Regions from separate parts of the Shewanella sp. SM87 genome, predicted to be linked through region 2. Evidence: predicted binding sites of a transcription regulator. Region 2 holds the regulator's gene; the other holds the start of a gene.
The links. The regulator LexA, encoded in region 2, represses DNA repair genes until DNA is damaged. The targets are predictions, from matches to a motif close to TACTGTATNNNNATACAGTA.

Region 1 (8,235 bases), on a different contig from region 2:
ATCCGGCAGTATTTCCTTGCGTACAACCGAACAAAGACTTGTTGTTTGGAGGCATCGACTTATGCGACAAGCCGTTAAGTCTCTTGTAACTAAAGCAGTTTTTGTACTGACATTTGTAAATAAATATAGCATGCCATATACCTAACCATCGATCTCATTCGCTTTGGCTATCACCTCTTTTTGTTTTTGAATCGCCTCTTCGATAACTTTTTCAAAAAAATCACTTTTCTCCCTGGGTGATGCGTTGCGCACAAAATCAGAGAAAGCTGTCGATTTGACCTTGCGACGCTTGATAATCATTAATACCTACCAAAATCTGCAACAACTTAGATAACCATTATGACGTGGAAAAATTTCAACAGTTAACCACTTGTAAATATACAACAATTATTAATAACTATATCTTAAACCCATAATTTATTCATTATTTTTCACGAATAGCCACTTTGTGCATCAGCCAGTATCAAAGGTGTCTTTCAGCGGTAATTAAAAGCCGATAGTGTTGTAATTCAAGACTCGTGTTACTTTCCTTGAAGGTAACCTCAGCCTGACTCTAGCATTTAATATGTGGCAAACATCCCCAGTCTGTAGTGTACTGCGGGGTAAGTAGTTCGCGACGCATGGTCCATTTTTGATCAATGCCTTGGGCGGCGAGGAATAAGGTATCGCTACCATAGCGGTGGTTAACACTATCGAGGGTACGCATTAGCTGAGGATTAGCGGAGGGTGCATTGAATAGGTCAAACTGGCGGTGTTTCTCGCTGACTAAATCTAACAAGCCCACACCGATTTTATAATAGCGCACCCCTTGCCTAAACAATTTAGGGGCGGCCGCGCTCATTGCGTGGGTGAGCTCGGCGCTGCAATTTGTGGCACATGGAAAGTTAACTAATGTTTTAGCGCCTGTTGGCTGCTCATCATAGGGAGAATTATTGGCGAACAGCAGCATGGTTTTACATAACGAACCTTGCCTTCTGGCTTTGGCGGCAGCAATGCCAATATGCTTACTTAAGGCTTGGTGGAGTTGTTGGTAATCGGTGATGCGTTCACCCACACTGCGAGTCGAGAAGATTTGCTTTTTATCTGCCCTTGCCTCATCCCATTGTTTACATGCTTGGCCGTTGAGTTCTCTTACGGTGCGTTCAATCTCGATATTAAATTGTTTGCGGGCGAGTCCGGCCGGCATTCTTGCCAGATCATAAGCGGTATTAATTTCCATTAGTGCCAGCTTTTTACTGATGCGGCGACCAATCCCCCATACCTCGCCCACTTCTACCGACTTTAAAATAGTGAGTCGGTCTGGCTCATTATCTATTACGCAAACACCGTTATAACCGGGTAATTTTTTGGCTGCGTGGTTTGCCAGCTTGGCCAACGTTAAGGTCGCGCCTATACCTACACATACAGGTAAGCGTGCTTCTTTCCACACTGCACGGCGAATTAACTGCCCTTGTTCATATAGAAACTTGATCGCAGGGCAATGCTTAAAAGATAAAAAACTCTCGTCAATGGAATACACATGCTGCTCTGGAGCAAAGCGGCCGATAATACTCATCATCTTGGTGGATAGATCGGCATAGAGTTCATAATTGCTTGAGCAGGCAATCACCCCTAACTTTTGGCATTGTTCCTTTAACTGAAAATAAGGTGCAAATTTGGGGATCCCTAACTCCTTTGCTTGACGATTAGCTGCCACGATGCAGCCATCGTTATTGCTAAGGACGATCATCGGTTTGCCACGCCAGTCCGGACGAAACACCTGCTCAGCGCTGCAATAAAAGCTATTGGCATCAACTAGAGCATACATTTTAAATTAGCTAAAGTCGGGTTTTGGCGGTGAAAACGGATTGAACTCACTACGACACCTTCTATGCTGAAGGTGTCGTAATCATGGATAGGTTGAGGCTGAAACTGCTCGTTTGCGGATAGCAGTAACCGACTAGTTTTGTCGATAATTTTACAAACAAACTCGCCGTTAAAATTGGCGACAATCACATCACCATCACGGGCCGTTTCATGGCGATCGACTATCAACAAGTCACCAAAATAAATGCCAACGCCCTGCATTGAATCCCCCCGAGCAAACCCCATAAAGGTCGCGTTTGGATGAATAATCAGGAGTTGATCTAAACTCAGGCCAAGCTGGCGATACTCTTCTGCAGGGCTTTCAAACCCTGTGAGCCCTGCACTTGCATAGATTGGTATGATACGCATAACTAACACCACTGGTTAAATATACAGTTATTCTAGCAGTAATCATGCGGCTGGCAAGTTTAACTCTCAAACTCAACACTGAGATGTCACCACCACAAGCTAAGGAATTTCTTGTGATGGTGACGTTACCTTCTTCTAATTCTAATCCTCTTCCTCATCATAACCTTGGTATTCATCATGATTAGGATTTAACTGATTAGCATGGTTGTCTAGGCTATCCCAGTAAGCGTCATTATTCGGATTCATGCTGTCACTACGATCATCGTTTGGTGTTCTGCTCATGATGGTTTTCCTCGGAGTTTAAATTTAAGTGTTTGAACAATTGCTATGTGAGAGCCTAATGTTCGGGCGAAATAGCTCGGCCCTTTAACAGACAGCAGCAACATTTTCTAATGCCTTTGCTACTTGCTCTAATTCTTCAGGCGTTGCACATCGTGACCCAAATTTCGCCCTCTCTTCTGACAGTCGCTCAAACTCGTCTGGATTTTCAATCAAATGCTCTGCTAACTCTAATGGCGTCTGTTTGTCGGCATCACGATGCCAGGCCATTTTAGGTGCGCTCGCTATTAGCTGCCGCACAGCATGCAGGTTACCCATCCAGGTTGCGGTGTGAAGCGGAGTTCTCCCATCGACGGTGACCAAATCTAAACGACATGACAGGCTTAATAGGTAGTTCACACAATCAACGCTGTGTGATTTAGCTGCTGAATGCAGAGCTGTCATACCTTTTATGTCTTGTAAATCTGGATTGGCACCCGCCTCAAGCATGATTTTGACTAATTCAGCATCACCGGCCTGAGCCGCCAGCATTAATGGTGTTTGTCCCTTAATATCGACAATATTTAGTTGTTTGGGGTGCTCATTAGCAAGTTGAGCGATGAAGTTTCGCCACTTGTTAAGCAACAAGTTAAACCTGTCCACATCACCCTGTAACTCAAAAGGTGCCATTTGCTTTATAATTGGTAACCGTTCTATAAAGCTACTTCTCATTTTAACAAGTTGCATTAAGACAGAGTTACCATCCACTTCCGGTATGTTTGAATTGAGTAGCTGCCGGTTAGATTTAATCCACTGGGACAGCTCGCTTTCTGTACCCGCTTCAAGCAGTTTCACCAGATCTTTAAAAGCCTGATCAAATTGCTTGCTGTTACCTCTGACAATTGCCGGCACACCCGGATAAGGTTTATAGAGTGTTTCCCAAAAATAATCAGATACCCACCGCGCTGTATCTTCAATTGAAGGTATTTGATCACACTCACTCATCATTCCACCAGCAAGCATCTCACGATAGAACTTTTCATGGTTGTTATGAATTAGTTTTTGATTGGCGACCGATAAAGCAAAAGCATCTCTGGCAATCTCGCCACGCACCGAACCGTAGTTGCGATCATTTACAGCATCTAGAGCTTCCCTAAAGCATTTCGCTGCATCTTCAAATTGGTTGCAAGCCAGCAAATGCTTAGCTTTATACTGGAGAATAGGCGCTTTCCAGAGTTCACTGCCTTTGTTTTCCTCTACCTCGGCAAGAAGCAAAGCAACTTGTGCGGCAGTGTCTTTTGGTCTTTGCTTACGCTCACCATTCAAAAAACCACCCAATTCTAAAAGAATGGCTTGAACAGTTTCAGCAGGCGAAACAGCTAACTCACGCAAACGATTTACAGCAAGGCTTCTCGCATTGGTGGAAAGCCGGGGATGCGCAGCAACCTGACTTACCACCCAGTAACTTTGTTCATTCTGAAGCGCTCTCCAGGGAGAGGCTACTTGCATTCTGGATAGCAGTTGCTCAGCTCTTTCCATTTCAGAATAAAACGATTTAGCTCTTTCGATATTACGCTGAATAATTAACGCAGCTGACTCAGGACTGAAACCGATGTGATCTTCCAGCGCATCGTCAGGTGTAATGTTATAAAAACGCCGCGTCAGCAATTGTGCAAGTTGCTGGTTTGCCGTTGTGTGACATGACGGGAGAATTGATAGGAAAATACCGAACTTATCCCACTCTGGTAGCTGTTTTTCAAACCAACGATTTTCAGCAGCTTCACCTTGATCGCCACAATTACGCCAGGCTGCAATAGTGGTGTTATAAACAAATTTATAAATACCAAATAATTGCAGTACTTTGTTTTGCTGTTCATCAACGCACTGGCGATCAATATCAGGACACAGAAACTTCAATAAGCGCGAGTATCCATCCTGTACAGTACGCGCAAGTAGAAAGCGTTGGCGTATGGTTTTCATTGACGGCACAGCATATCGTTGCGCTATGCATATAACAAACCTGGCTTGCTCTTCCTCACTGGCACTGCCAGCTAAAATAGCGTCCAACAGCCCTGGTTGAGTCATCGGGATTTCCATACTCAGCAGCTCAGCTGAAAGGTTTTTACCTTTAACAAATGCTAATGCGGTATTGAACTGCTGGGCAGGTGTGTGACTATCGTAAAATTGAAATGCACCATCGAAACTGAGTTGTGCATCATCTGCAAAATACTTTTCGATAGAATCAGGGCTGATGGGTGTGGCAGCTCGCCAGTTATATAGGGATCGTCTCAGCCCCTCATGCAGGCCATCAGTAGAATCACTGCGTTGATCAGAGAACACTTCTAGTGGCATTCCGAGCAAGTCAAGCAACCAGTCTACCACTTGCGCAACTGGCATATATAAAGTGGCATTTCCGTTATGTTCAATAATCTCAGGAAGATACCAGAATCGACCACCCGGCATTCCCGCATCTAACGGTTTAGGCAGGTTCCAAAATGCAACTCGACGTGCCAGGCTTGGCACGAGAAAATAGCCCAACATATCCCAGACAATTTGCCGCGGGTCTACAGCAAAGGTCCATGTATTTAGCTCAATCTGCTTATAAGCATTAGCAAACTCCATTAGGTTATCCATTGCATCGAGTTGCATTTGCGGATCCATGTCAAAGGCGTCAAAGACAGCCTCTAACGTTTCTACGCCCATCACCCTGTGCATATCCAGGCTTAACTGGCCCTTGGCAAACTTATCTTTTTTGTTTGTTGGGTAACCTTGAATCCCCGCACTTTGGCGGATTTCAAGCAAAATAGACTCAATTAGTGGCAAACTGCTCATCGTTAGTTCCTTTAGCTGACCGACTGCTGATCATTCTGGCAATTCCATTCCTTGTTTTCACTGAAACCTGATGTATCCCCCTATAAAGCAAATGAGCAACTTCTTTATGTACTTATTTTAGAATTGCTTTCAACTAATTTGGTTGAAGTGTTTGCTTGAACCACAATCTCAAATTCTTCCTTTTTACTAGACCTATCCAAGTCTATATAAACTGAATGTACCACTATCTCAGGATCTTGAAGCGGATTCTTTAAAACACTTAAACTAAAGGTATCCGCTGATATTTGAGAAATACATCTATATGTATCTGCCAAGTCTATCAGACAAAATCGAAACCAGAATTTGCAATTACTCGCCATATCAAGTTCAATATCCGCTTGCCAAAAATCCAGTACCGAACTCATTATGAAACTCCTCAACACCTACGAAGACAAAGACGCAGCCGAAGTAGCCCTGACCAAAGTCCAGGGGCCAAAGCGGCTTGCAAGTGAACGGGATGATACGCAAGTCATTTACAACCTCTTTGGTGAGCCAAGCTGGGGTAATTTTTATCGTCTGGGGATGTTTCAACTGCTTGAGCTGCAAACCCTTATAACTCAAAGGCAAGATGGCCTAGCTTATGATGAAAAAAAGCACCGGGAGATCATCACGATGCTTCAGTATATTGCCGGGAATTTTGAGCTAACTATTCCAGAACATTGGCTGTGATTAGCTACTCAATTAAGGAAAGCTACAGTATCAGATGCTTGATGATGTAGTTCAAGAAACGTAGATTGACTCAAGCTATTTTCACTGAAGAACACATCAAAAGGAAAAACTGCTGGGTCAGAGTTGAGCATCTCTAGGCTTCTACTTCTGTCATCGTTAGCAAGGATAATCGCTTTAGCCAGCCAAGCAACTAGCACCGGAGAGGTCACTGTAATAGGCTTAGATAACTGATAGACGCCAGTCTTAGCGCTCGAAATTAATCCCAAATTGGTCAGCGTTCGGATCACAAACTGCATAGAACGTTTGATGGTCGAAGTATCACCGTACTCATCAGCTACTCTTTGCTCCAACTGACCGTAGACAAAAGCACGATCATGCCTTGCAATTCGCCCTAGCTGAGAAACGACAGAGTAGAAAAATGGATATCTCGCGATCAGCAATCCCCAGTGTAAAACTAAGCTCTGTTCACTGTGACTGAGCAACAGTTTGCAAGCCTCATCATGGAAAGATTGCGGAGAGGCTTTTGATTGTGAACTCCAGATCCCAAACAACAAGTTTCGCGTCTTATCCATGGCTACTTGGCTACTAAAAGACGGTGCTAGTAGACTGTCAATGTGCTTTTTAAGTTCAACCCCATCAAATCCACCAGCGGCCCAAATTGCAGTTTGTGTTAGCCAACTCATTTCGAGGTGGCGATTAAAGCCAATAGCAGGTTTCATTAAACATCCTGTTTTAAAAATAAATACATACTGTTGCCTTGCTGATGCAACTCAAACCAATGGTTCGCAACCTGGCTGGCATTAAAAGTAAAGTCAAATGGAAACCACAGTGGATCCTGTAATGCTTCATCCAAGGCTCGGCTAGTCTGGCAGTCTGTCATTAACTGCCCTTTTAGCATCCAATTGATTTCATCTGCATCAGTAATTTTTGATGGTGATGCAGTAAACAAGGCGCCAGAGTCATCTTTAACCAACACACCGAGTTCTTGCATCGTTTTTAGCACAGCTCGTGTTGCGCGCGCTGTAGACTCTGTCTCACCATATAACTCGCACATACGTCGGTTAACTTGTGCTGATTGAAAACTCGAATTCAACTTGCTGTAACGGCCAATAAAACGCGCCACTGCAGCAAAAAAAGGTTTTCTGGCAATAAGCATTCCCCATTGCAATACCAATGATGACTGTTCAGCTTTGTGATAAAGCGCCAGCGCAGCACAGTCGAACGGCTTATATTCAGGCTGTTCGCGCGCAGCCCATATCGCAACTAATAGATTTCTGGCTTTACGCCGATTCTCTGGCGTTTTAACCGTGCCAGTCAACATGGTTTCTATTGCAGAGTTTAGTGTCGCATGGTCATTACCTTGGGCAACCCAAGCGAGTGTTTGCTCAAGCCAAACCTTGTCTAGGTGCCGGCTAAAGCTAGTAAATTTATTCATATTGTATTGGCTTTGAGGTAATTACAGCTAATGGAACCACTACTTCATGTAAGCTTATACCACCGTGCCCAACAACATTTTCGCCCTTAGGTTTAAATGCATGGCTGCCTTTTGCCAAAATTGGAAAACAGTTTTGTGGTAGCCCAAAGCTAGGGCCAGGCCATACTACCATAGTTTCAGCGCGCGTCGTTGCAGTACTAAGCTGCGTGTTTTGCGTGTTATAAATCCGCACTCGCTCACCACGGGTTTCCGCTTTAACACCGTCGCTGATACCACCCACACCTAGCGCCTCTTGGCTGCCATGATCAGCAGTAAGCACTATTTCAAAACCTTGGCTTAGTAACGCTTCTATTTTCTCTATAAAGCCCCATTGCTGCAGCCACAGGTCAACCATTTTATTCAAGCCAGCCATGCCAGCTTTCATGCCATGCATTTGATCATCAATAAAATTAATCACAATGCCGGCCACTTTTAGCGCAGAAGGATGAATTAGGTTTTGCCATTCTTCTTGGCTTAGTCGCTCAGCATTTTTTGCATATAACACCTGATGCCGTGCCAAGCCATGATCAGCCCAAAAATCACGCCATAAGGTTTCTTCTTTGCTGGTTGTTAAAAGCGAATCGGCAAAAGCAAACGGCCGCTTACCCGAAAACAGCGCTTGGCGTGAAATTGAAGTAATCGTCGGCACCCAAGCAAAGCAGCTATGTTCTTCCACCAACATAGCGGCGCGCGCTTGCAACAAGTTACGCAACAAGGGCCACTGTCTGGCACCTAAACCGTCTAGCACT
Region 2 (8,235 bases):
AAGGTAATGATCATACCGCCGAGCATAATCGTGGTAATCCGATCCACGGCTTTAGTACTGATCAACACTATGCTCGCCAATACTATGGCGAACACTAGCCCTGCCACGCTTTGCGGTAACTCAATTCCCATGCCCTGCAAGCTGTGATTCACAATCGAACCACCGCCGCTGATATAGGCATAAGTCAAAATATACAACACGAAAGCGATAGAAACGCCGTTCACTATCCGCCAAAACTGCCCAAGAGTTTGCTTGCTTAAGGTATCGAAGCTAGCACCAGGTTCGAAATGTAAATTGGTTTCGAGCAACAATAAGCCCGACATCAACATGCAAAACCAAATACCCAATAACATTAAAATCGAATAGCCAAACCACATACCTGCACCGACCACGGGCAGAGAAAACATCCCAGCACCTACGGTCGTGCCAGCAATAATCATGGCACCACCAAGCAAGGACTTACCTGCGGGCTTATGCTTAGCCGCATTCATATGATTTGCCATTAAACTGTGTGCTCCGCGGTGACACTCGCCACTATCGTTTGTCTCACTGACGGACGTAATAAGCTATTGGCCTGATCTCGTATGCGATTGATATTGGACTTATCTTCACTATCCGCCAGATATCCCAATTCTTTGAGCTTCACGCTCAAAGTACCGTAGAGTTTTTTATCGTAGAATTCAGGCGCGGTAATACCATGTAAAGCCCCTAAACGCTGAGCGAGTAAATGGCTCTCAGACTCAAGTTCTGAGCGCTCCATCTTAGGTCTGTTCGCTAACAGATTGAAAATAATAGCGTACCGTTGCAGAGTCTCGCTCACTGAACTGGCTAACAATAATAATTGGCTTGAGTGCTCAGGCACGACAGCTAAAGTATCTGTCTCAACCACTAAACCTTGCCCAATCAGGAAATCCAGTACTTGCTCAACATAGGCTGGTAAGTCTTTAATTCCCATGAAGAGTTCGGCTTTCAGCAATGGATAAAAATCGGCAACGATTGAAACGACTTGCTGGCGCAGGATCTGTTCATTGTGGGTTAAACAACTCGCAATTAATGAAGGAACAATAAATAAGTGAATGATATTGTTACGATAGTAAGTCATAGACACTGCCTGACTCGCTTCGATAGACACTATTTCCCCTAAAGGATCGGCACTAACAACAAACTTGTTCAGCTCTAAACCTTGCTGCACTAAATGCTTACCATCACCTTCCGCAACAGATGTATAAGAAGTGTAAGGCACTTTTTTGAGTAGGGTCAGATACAAATCAAGCTGACGCTCCAGCAGACTACGTTCTAAGGCGTTTTGATCTGTCGCCAGTAAGACTAAGCTAGTCAAAGTCACCGAACTCGCGGCTGCGGCATCATTGATACGCGTCATCACCCGATTAGCCAGCACGTTTACCGCTGGAGTTAACCAACTTGGTTTCTGCTCGGGATCATCGGCCAACTCAGCACGCCAGTTTGGCGCACGCTCATTTAAGAAATTTTGTAAGGTAATAGGCTCGCCAAAATTCACGTAACCTTGGCCAAAATTACCTAATTTGCGAATGGCACCGAACACCTGCCACACAGATTCTTTTTTCTTTTTCTTACCGCTTAACTCTTTATGGTAAGTCGCCACTTCCATCACATGGTCATAGCCTAAATACACAGGCACAAGTGTGACAGGACGTTCAATACCGCGCAGTACGCTGTTCATCGTCATGGCGATCATGCCAGTTTTCGGCGCCAACAGACGGCCAGTACGTGAACGGCCACCTTCGGAGAAGTATTCCACCGAATAACCTTTAGCAAACAGCTGATCTAAATACTCACGAAATACTGCGGTATACAGCTTGTTGCCATTAAAACTACGGCGGATAAAGAAGGCACCACCGCGACGGAACATAGGTCCCGCGGGCCAGAAGTTGAGGTTGATGCCAGCAGCAATGTGCGGCGGAACCATGCCTTGATAATACAAAATATACGATAACAGCAGGTAATCCATGTGGCTGCGATGGCAAGGCACATAAACAATCTCGTGGCCATCGTGATGCAGCTGGCGAACTTGCTCGGCGCCTTTAATGTTGATCCCGCTATAAAGCTTGTTCCACAACCAAGTTAAGAAACGCTCGGCAATACGCACTAAACTATCTGAGTAATCGGCTGCTATTTCATCGAGGTACTCAATAGCCGTCTCGCGCGCTTGGGTCTCAGAAATCTTTTTACTGGCGGCTTCTTCTTGAATCGCTTTGCGCAGCGACTCAGATTTGAGTAACGAATGAAACAGTGCTTGGCGGTTTGGCAGCACAGGCCCTGTCATTACCTTACGTTGACGACGGAAATGCACGCGCGCAACCCGTGCTAACTTATGGGCAATCCCCATGTCGGTGCCATGTTCGTCAGCCATGTAACGCAGGGATACGGCATTCGAAAACTGCACGAAGTTATGTCGACCTAAGAACAGAATCATCAAGCACTTGCGCAGCCAAGTCGGGTTTTCCCGCTCAAATACGGCCGCCTTCATAGTGTCGTCTTCTTTCCCTGGCGTTCGACCCCAATACAAGCTCACGGGCACAAGTTGAATATCCAATTCAGGACGTTCCTTATGCACGGCTAACAAACGCATAAAGCATTCGAGGAAAGGCTCATTACCAGCACGTTCGCCAAACAGTGGCTTACGTCCTTGAAGACAGACAACCCGAGGCGCAGTCACACCATTAGCCACTAGAGGCTCATAAGGGCTTGGTAAACCTAACTTAGCCGTTATTTCGCTCAAAGCAGCTATGTCACTGAGAGATTCTGTTTTCATCACATAAACAAGGGGTCTGGAAGCATCCAGATTCAGATCGGCAAAGGGATCCTGAGGTACCACAATAGTGTGCACTAAGTGTTTTTGGATCCAACGTAATGATTTCAACCAAAGAGAGTCGTGTTTAGGCATTATTCTTATGCAATTAAGTGCGTTTACTAGCCCGATAGAATACCAGACTATGGGCAATATTCGCTAATTCTCTCCAACATAGCTAAAAAGTGGTTAATACTTGCGCTGCAAATAATACTGTATATACTAACAGTAACTGTATAGAAAAACAGGAAACACCATGAGACCTTTGACGCCACGCCAAGCTGAAATTTTAGAGCTAATTAAACGAAATATTGCCGATACTGGCATGCCACCCACTCGGGCAGAAATCGCAACCCGTTTAGGTTTTAAGAGCGCCAATGCGGCTGAAGAACATCTTAAAGCGTTGGCAAAAAAGGGCTGCATTGAGATCATGCCAGGCACATCTCGAGGCATTCGTCTGCCTGCGGAAATCGAAGATTTGACTGAAACAGGTTTACCGCTCATCGGCCAAGTGGCCGCGGGTGAACCTATCCTCGCCCAAGAACATGTTGAACAGTACTACCAAGTCGACCCAAGCATGTTTCATCCCGCCGCCGATTTTTTACTGCGAGTAAAGGGCGACAGCATGAAAAATATCGGTATTCTCGAAGGTGATTTGCTGGCAGTTCATAAAGTAGAACAAGCTAGAAATGGTCAAGTGGTTGTCGCTAGAGTCGATGACGATGTCACTGTTAAACGTTTCGAAAAAAAAGGTAATGTAGTCTATCTACATGCCGAAAATGAAGATTACTCCCCGATTAAAGTGGATTTAGGCTTCCAAAGTTTAACAATTGAAGGACTCGCCGTCGGTGTGATCCGTAATGGAGATTGGCTATGAATAAACTACTTGGCAATGCCCCCCGCCATCCGGGCCTGTGGCTCGATGAAGTCCGTGATGCTGACTATGACTGGCACCATGCGCCCATCGCCTGCATGCCAACTAAGACTCAAGGTCGCCAAGAATTAATTCATCTGAGTGCACAACTCGCTCAGTTAAGCCAACAGGGCCGTTGGTTAGTGCTCATCAACCCTCCAAGTATTGGCTACAAGCAAATGCTCGCCAGCGCAGGTGTGCGTATGGATAGAGTTTTGCTGGTACATGCTAAAGATGAAGTCGAAACCCTGTGGGCGATGGAGAAAGCCCTAACAAGTGGTACGTCCAGTGCAGTCATTACTTGGACTCAATCATTGGATGCGCGGGATAATCGACGCCTACAAATCGTGGCTAAAAGTGCCCGAGCTATGGGCATAGTGCTTGAAGACGTAAACAGTCACTTACATGCCGACGTACGCATTGAGCAAGGCAATCTCTTCGGTCAGCAATCTTTTTTTAGCGCTGTACACTAAATATTCATTTAATTTTTACCTTGAAAGCCGCCTCACCTATGAATGTGAGGCTTTTTTTTGGCAATTTTTCAGATAATTAGATAAATAAGTGATCTTGATCAATATTTAAACAGCAAGTATGGTTGGTTAAGTCGGTGATGATATATCACCTTCCGTGGTCAATGAATCGAGTATTTATCGAACTCGAAGCGCCACTAAAAATAGAGAACAGATTTATTTCAGCAGTATGTGCCAGCGTGGCTAATTACCAGCAGTAACAATACTTGATTAAAAGTAACAGCCGCCAACGCACGTTGAAGTCAAAAAAGCTTTTTTGGGAACTGAAGAGTTTGCATAGAGTTGAGACTTACTGTGTTGCTCTTCTTTGTAGTTGCTATTCGCAATTGGCAGAGGAGAAGTCTTGTGAAGCAATTGTTGTATTGTTTACTCGTGGTGCTTTTCGCACCACCGTTGACCGCCGCGGACATGCGGTTCAACATGACCCCTGGCGTGACCGAGATCAGTGGCAAGGTTTATCACTTGCACATGACCATCTTGTATATCTGCTGCGCAATAGGCCTAGTGGTCTTTGGCGTCATGATTTACGCCATGATCAACCACAGAAAATCCAAAGGCGCTGTCGCGTCCCACTTTCACGAAAGCACTAAAGTTGAAATCGCTTGGACGATTCTGCCATTTATCATTTTGATCTTAATGGCGATTCCAGCGACAAAAACTTTAATCGCAATGGAAGATCCCAGTAACGCCGATCTCACCGTAAAAGTCACGGGTTCCCAATGGAAATGGCATTACAGCTATTTCGATCAAGATATTGATTTTTATAGCATACTTACAACACCCAGAGCACAAATTGAAGGCACCGAAACCAAGGGTGAAAACTATCTATTGGAAGTCGATAAACCGCTCGTTCTACCGATAAACCGCAAAATCCGCTTTCTGATGACTTCAGAGGATGTCATACATTCTTGGTGGGTGCCCGCCTTTGCCATTAAGAAAGATGCCAACCCTGGATTTATCAATGAAGCTTGGACTCGCATCGACAAACCCGGCATTTACCGCGGTCAATGCGCCGAACTCTGCGGAAAAGACCATGGTTTTATGCCTATCGTAGTACAAGCGTTACCCGAAGCCGAGTTTGAGGCTTGGGTCACAGAGCAAAAACAAGCCGCAGATGCTGCGGCTGAAGCCGCTCAAGCCGCTTTATCACAAACCCTAAGTAAAGAAGAGTTGATGACTCTAGGCGAACAAGTTTACCTCGGACACTGCGCAGCCTGCCACCAGCCCAATGGCGAAGGGTTGCAAGGCGTATTTCCGCCCCTTAAAGGTAGCCCGATTGCAACGGGACCACTCAGCGGTCACCTTGAAATTGTGCTCAACGGTAAAACGGGTACTGCCATGCAAGCGTTTAGTAAGCAATTGACTGCACAAGAAATCGCGGCAGTGACTACCTACGAGCGTAATGCTTGGGGCAATAATACTGGCGATGCAGTGCAAGCCAAAGACGTCAACGAGTACATGGACGGCAATTCTGCACAAACATCCGCCGCGGTACCAAGCAGTACAACTCCGACACCCGCGCCTGCAGACGTCTCAGCTGCAGTCGATCCCGCAAGCCTCCCCACACTCAGCCATGACGCCCTCATGGCCGAAGGTGAAACTGTCTACGCGACCTTCTGTGCTGCCTGCCATCAAGTGACAGGTGCAGGAATACTACCCGCCTTCCCCGCGCTAGTGGGTAGTGCTATCGCCATTGGACCAGTCGCCAATCACATCGATATTGTGATGCACGGCAAAACGGGCACGGCTATGCAGGCATTTGGCAAACAGCTTAGCCCACAGCAACTTGCAGCAGTCATTACCTATGAACGCAATGCTTGGGGCAACAATACCGGCGATACAGTGCAACCTGCTGATATCGCAAGTCATGGACAGTAGGGGATAATGATGAGCACAACGACTCAAGATCAAACCGCAGCCCATGATGACCATCATCATGGTGCGCCAAAGGGCATCATGCGCTGGCTGCTAACCACCAACCATAAAGACATAGGTACTTTGTATTTATGGTTCAGCTTCATTATGTTCTTAACCGGTGGCGCTATGGCCATGGTGATCCGCGCTGAACTCTTTCAACCTGGATTACAATTGGTCGAGCCCAACTTTTTCAACCAAATGACAACTGTTCATGGGCTGATCATGGTATTCGGTGCGGTAATGCCAGCCTTTACAGGGCTTGCTAACTGGCTGATCCCTATGATGATAGGAGCGCCCGATATGGCGCTGCCACGGATGAATAACTGGAGTTTTTGGATACTCCCCTTCGCCTTCACTATCCTTCTCAGTTCGTTGTTTATGGAAGGTGGCGGACCAAACTTTGGTTGGACCTTCTACGCACCACTATCAACAACTTATAGCCCAGATAGCACGGCGCTCTTTGTATTTTCTATTCACATCATGGGGATAAGTTCGATCATGGGCGCGATCAACGTGATTGTGACCATAGTGAATTTACGCGCGCCAGGCATGACATGGATGAAGTTACCATTATTTGTGTGGACTTGGCTTATCACGGCATTCCTACTGATCGCGGTTATGCCCGTACTCGCGGGCGCAGTGACTATGGTGCTGACCGATAAGTTTTTCGGCACGAGTTTCTTCGATGCGGCTGGCGGCGGCGATCCTGTGATGTTCCAGCATATTTTCTGGTTCTTCGGCCACCCTGAAGTTTACATCATGATCTTGCCGTCCTTTGGCATCATCTCTGCCATAGTGCCCGCCTTCAGTCGTAAACCCTTATTTGGCTATGCATCCATGGTTTATGCTACGGCTAGTATTGCAATTCTGTCATTCCTCGTGTGGGCGCACCATATGTTCACCACAGGTATGCCAGTGTTTGCCGAGCTGTTCTTCATGTATTGCACTATGTTGATTGCAGTGCCAACTGGGGTGAAAGTGTTTAACTGGGTTGCCACTATGTGGCGCGGCTCACTCAGTTTCGAAACGCCCATGCTGTTTGCTGTAGCCTTTATCATACTCTTCACTATTGGCGGTTTTTCGGGATTAATGCTCGCCATTACGCCCGCCGACTTCCAGTACCACGATACTTATTTTGTTGTGGCACATTTCCATTATGTACTAGTGACTGGTGCGATTTTCTCCATCATGGCAGCGGCCTATTACTGGCTACCTAAGTGGACGGGACACATGTACAACGAACAACTGGGACAATGGCATTTCTGGTGCTCGGTGATTTCAGTCAATGTGCTATTTTTCCCGATGCATTTCCTTGGGCTGGCAGGAATGCCAAGGCGTATCCCTGACTACTCGATTCAATTTGCCGATGTTAATCAAATCGTCTCGATTGGTGGGTTCGCCTTCGGCTTATCGCAATTGATTTTCTTAGTATTAGTAATTAAGTGCATCCGGGGCGGCGAAAAAGCTCCCGCTAAACCTTGGGAAGGTTCCGAGGGTTTAGAATGGACATTGCCAAGCCCTGCGCCTTACCACTCCTTCACGACACCACCTGAGGTGAAATGAAATGGCAACCCAACACCAGCAAGATAAACCTAAGTCAAATCGTAAACTTATCAGCATGTTAGTTATCGGCTGTATTGGCATGTTTGGCTTTGGATTCGCGCTGGTGCCGCTCTACGATGTGTTGTGCGAGCAACTCGGTATCAATGGAAAACCCTCCAATACCGCGAGTAATTATCAAGCAATCACAGTAGATACAAGCCGAATAGTGACTGTGGAATTTATTTCTCAGGTACAAACAGGCATGCCATGGACATTTGCGCCACAAACCAAACGGCTCGAAGTTCACCCTGGCGAGCTAATCCATACGGCATTTCTGGCTCGCAATATGTCCGCTAAAGCAACGATTGGCCAAGCGATACCTTCAGTTTCGCCCGGCCAAGGTGCCGCTTATTTCAATAAAACAGAATGCTTTTGCTTTAATCAACAACCCTTAGCGGCGGACACTAGCGCAGAGCTGCCGCTCATTTTCTATGTGGATCCTC

Region 1: a site for LexA is predicted at 2,224-2,243, ahead of L5M11_RS07325 (LexA family protein). Genes of this name have one in related genera too.

The regions. Positions count from the first base shown of each region.
Region 1 covers NZ_JAKKSC010000007.1:22,805-31,039, forward strand. Annotated here, with positions in the region: gene L5M11_RS07315 (hypothetical protein) at 142-300, opposite strand; gene L5M11_RS07320 (Y-family DNA polymerase) at 554-1,807, opposite strand; gene L5M11_RS07325 (LexA family protein) at 1,795-2,214, opposite strand; gene L5M11_RS07330 (hypothetical protein) at 2,356-2,496, opposite strand; gene L5M11_RS07335 (ankyrin repeat domain-containing protein) at 2,581-5,304, opposite strand; gene L5M11_RS07340 (hypothetical protein) at 5,409-5,708, opposite strand; gene L5M11_RS07345 (hypothetical protein) at 5,710-6,012, shown strand; gene L5M11_RS07350 (hypothetical protein) at 6,021-6,731, opposite strand; gene L5M11_RS07355 (hypothetical protein) at 6,731-7,447, opposite strand; gene pglZ (BREX-3 system phosphatase PglZ) at 7,440-8,235, opposite strand, start outside.
Region 2 covers NZ_JAKKSC010000016.1:71,876-80,110, reverse strand. Annotated here, with positions in the region: gene mtr (tryptophan permease) at 1-503, opposite strand, end outside; gene plsB (glycerol-3-phosphate 1-O-acyltransferase PlsB) at 503-2,926, opposite strand; gene lexA (transcriptional repressor LexA) at 3,087-3,707, shown strand; gene L5M11_RS14000 (cell division inhibitor SulA) at 3,704-4,216, shown strand; gene coxB (cytochrome c oxidase subunit II) at 4,619-6,151, shown strand; gene ctaD (cytochrome c oxidase subunit I) at 6,161-7,753, shown strand; gene L5M11_RS13985 (cytochrome c oxidase assembly protein) at 7,755-8,235, shown strand, end outside.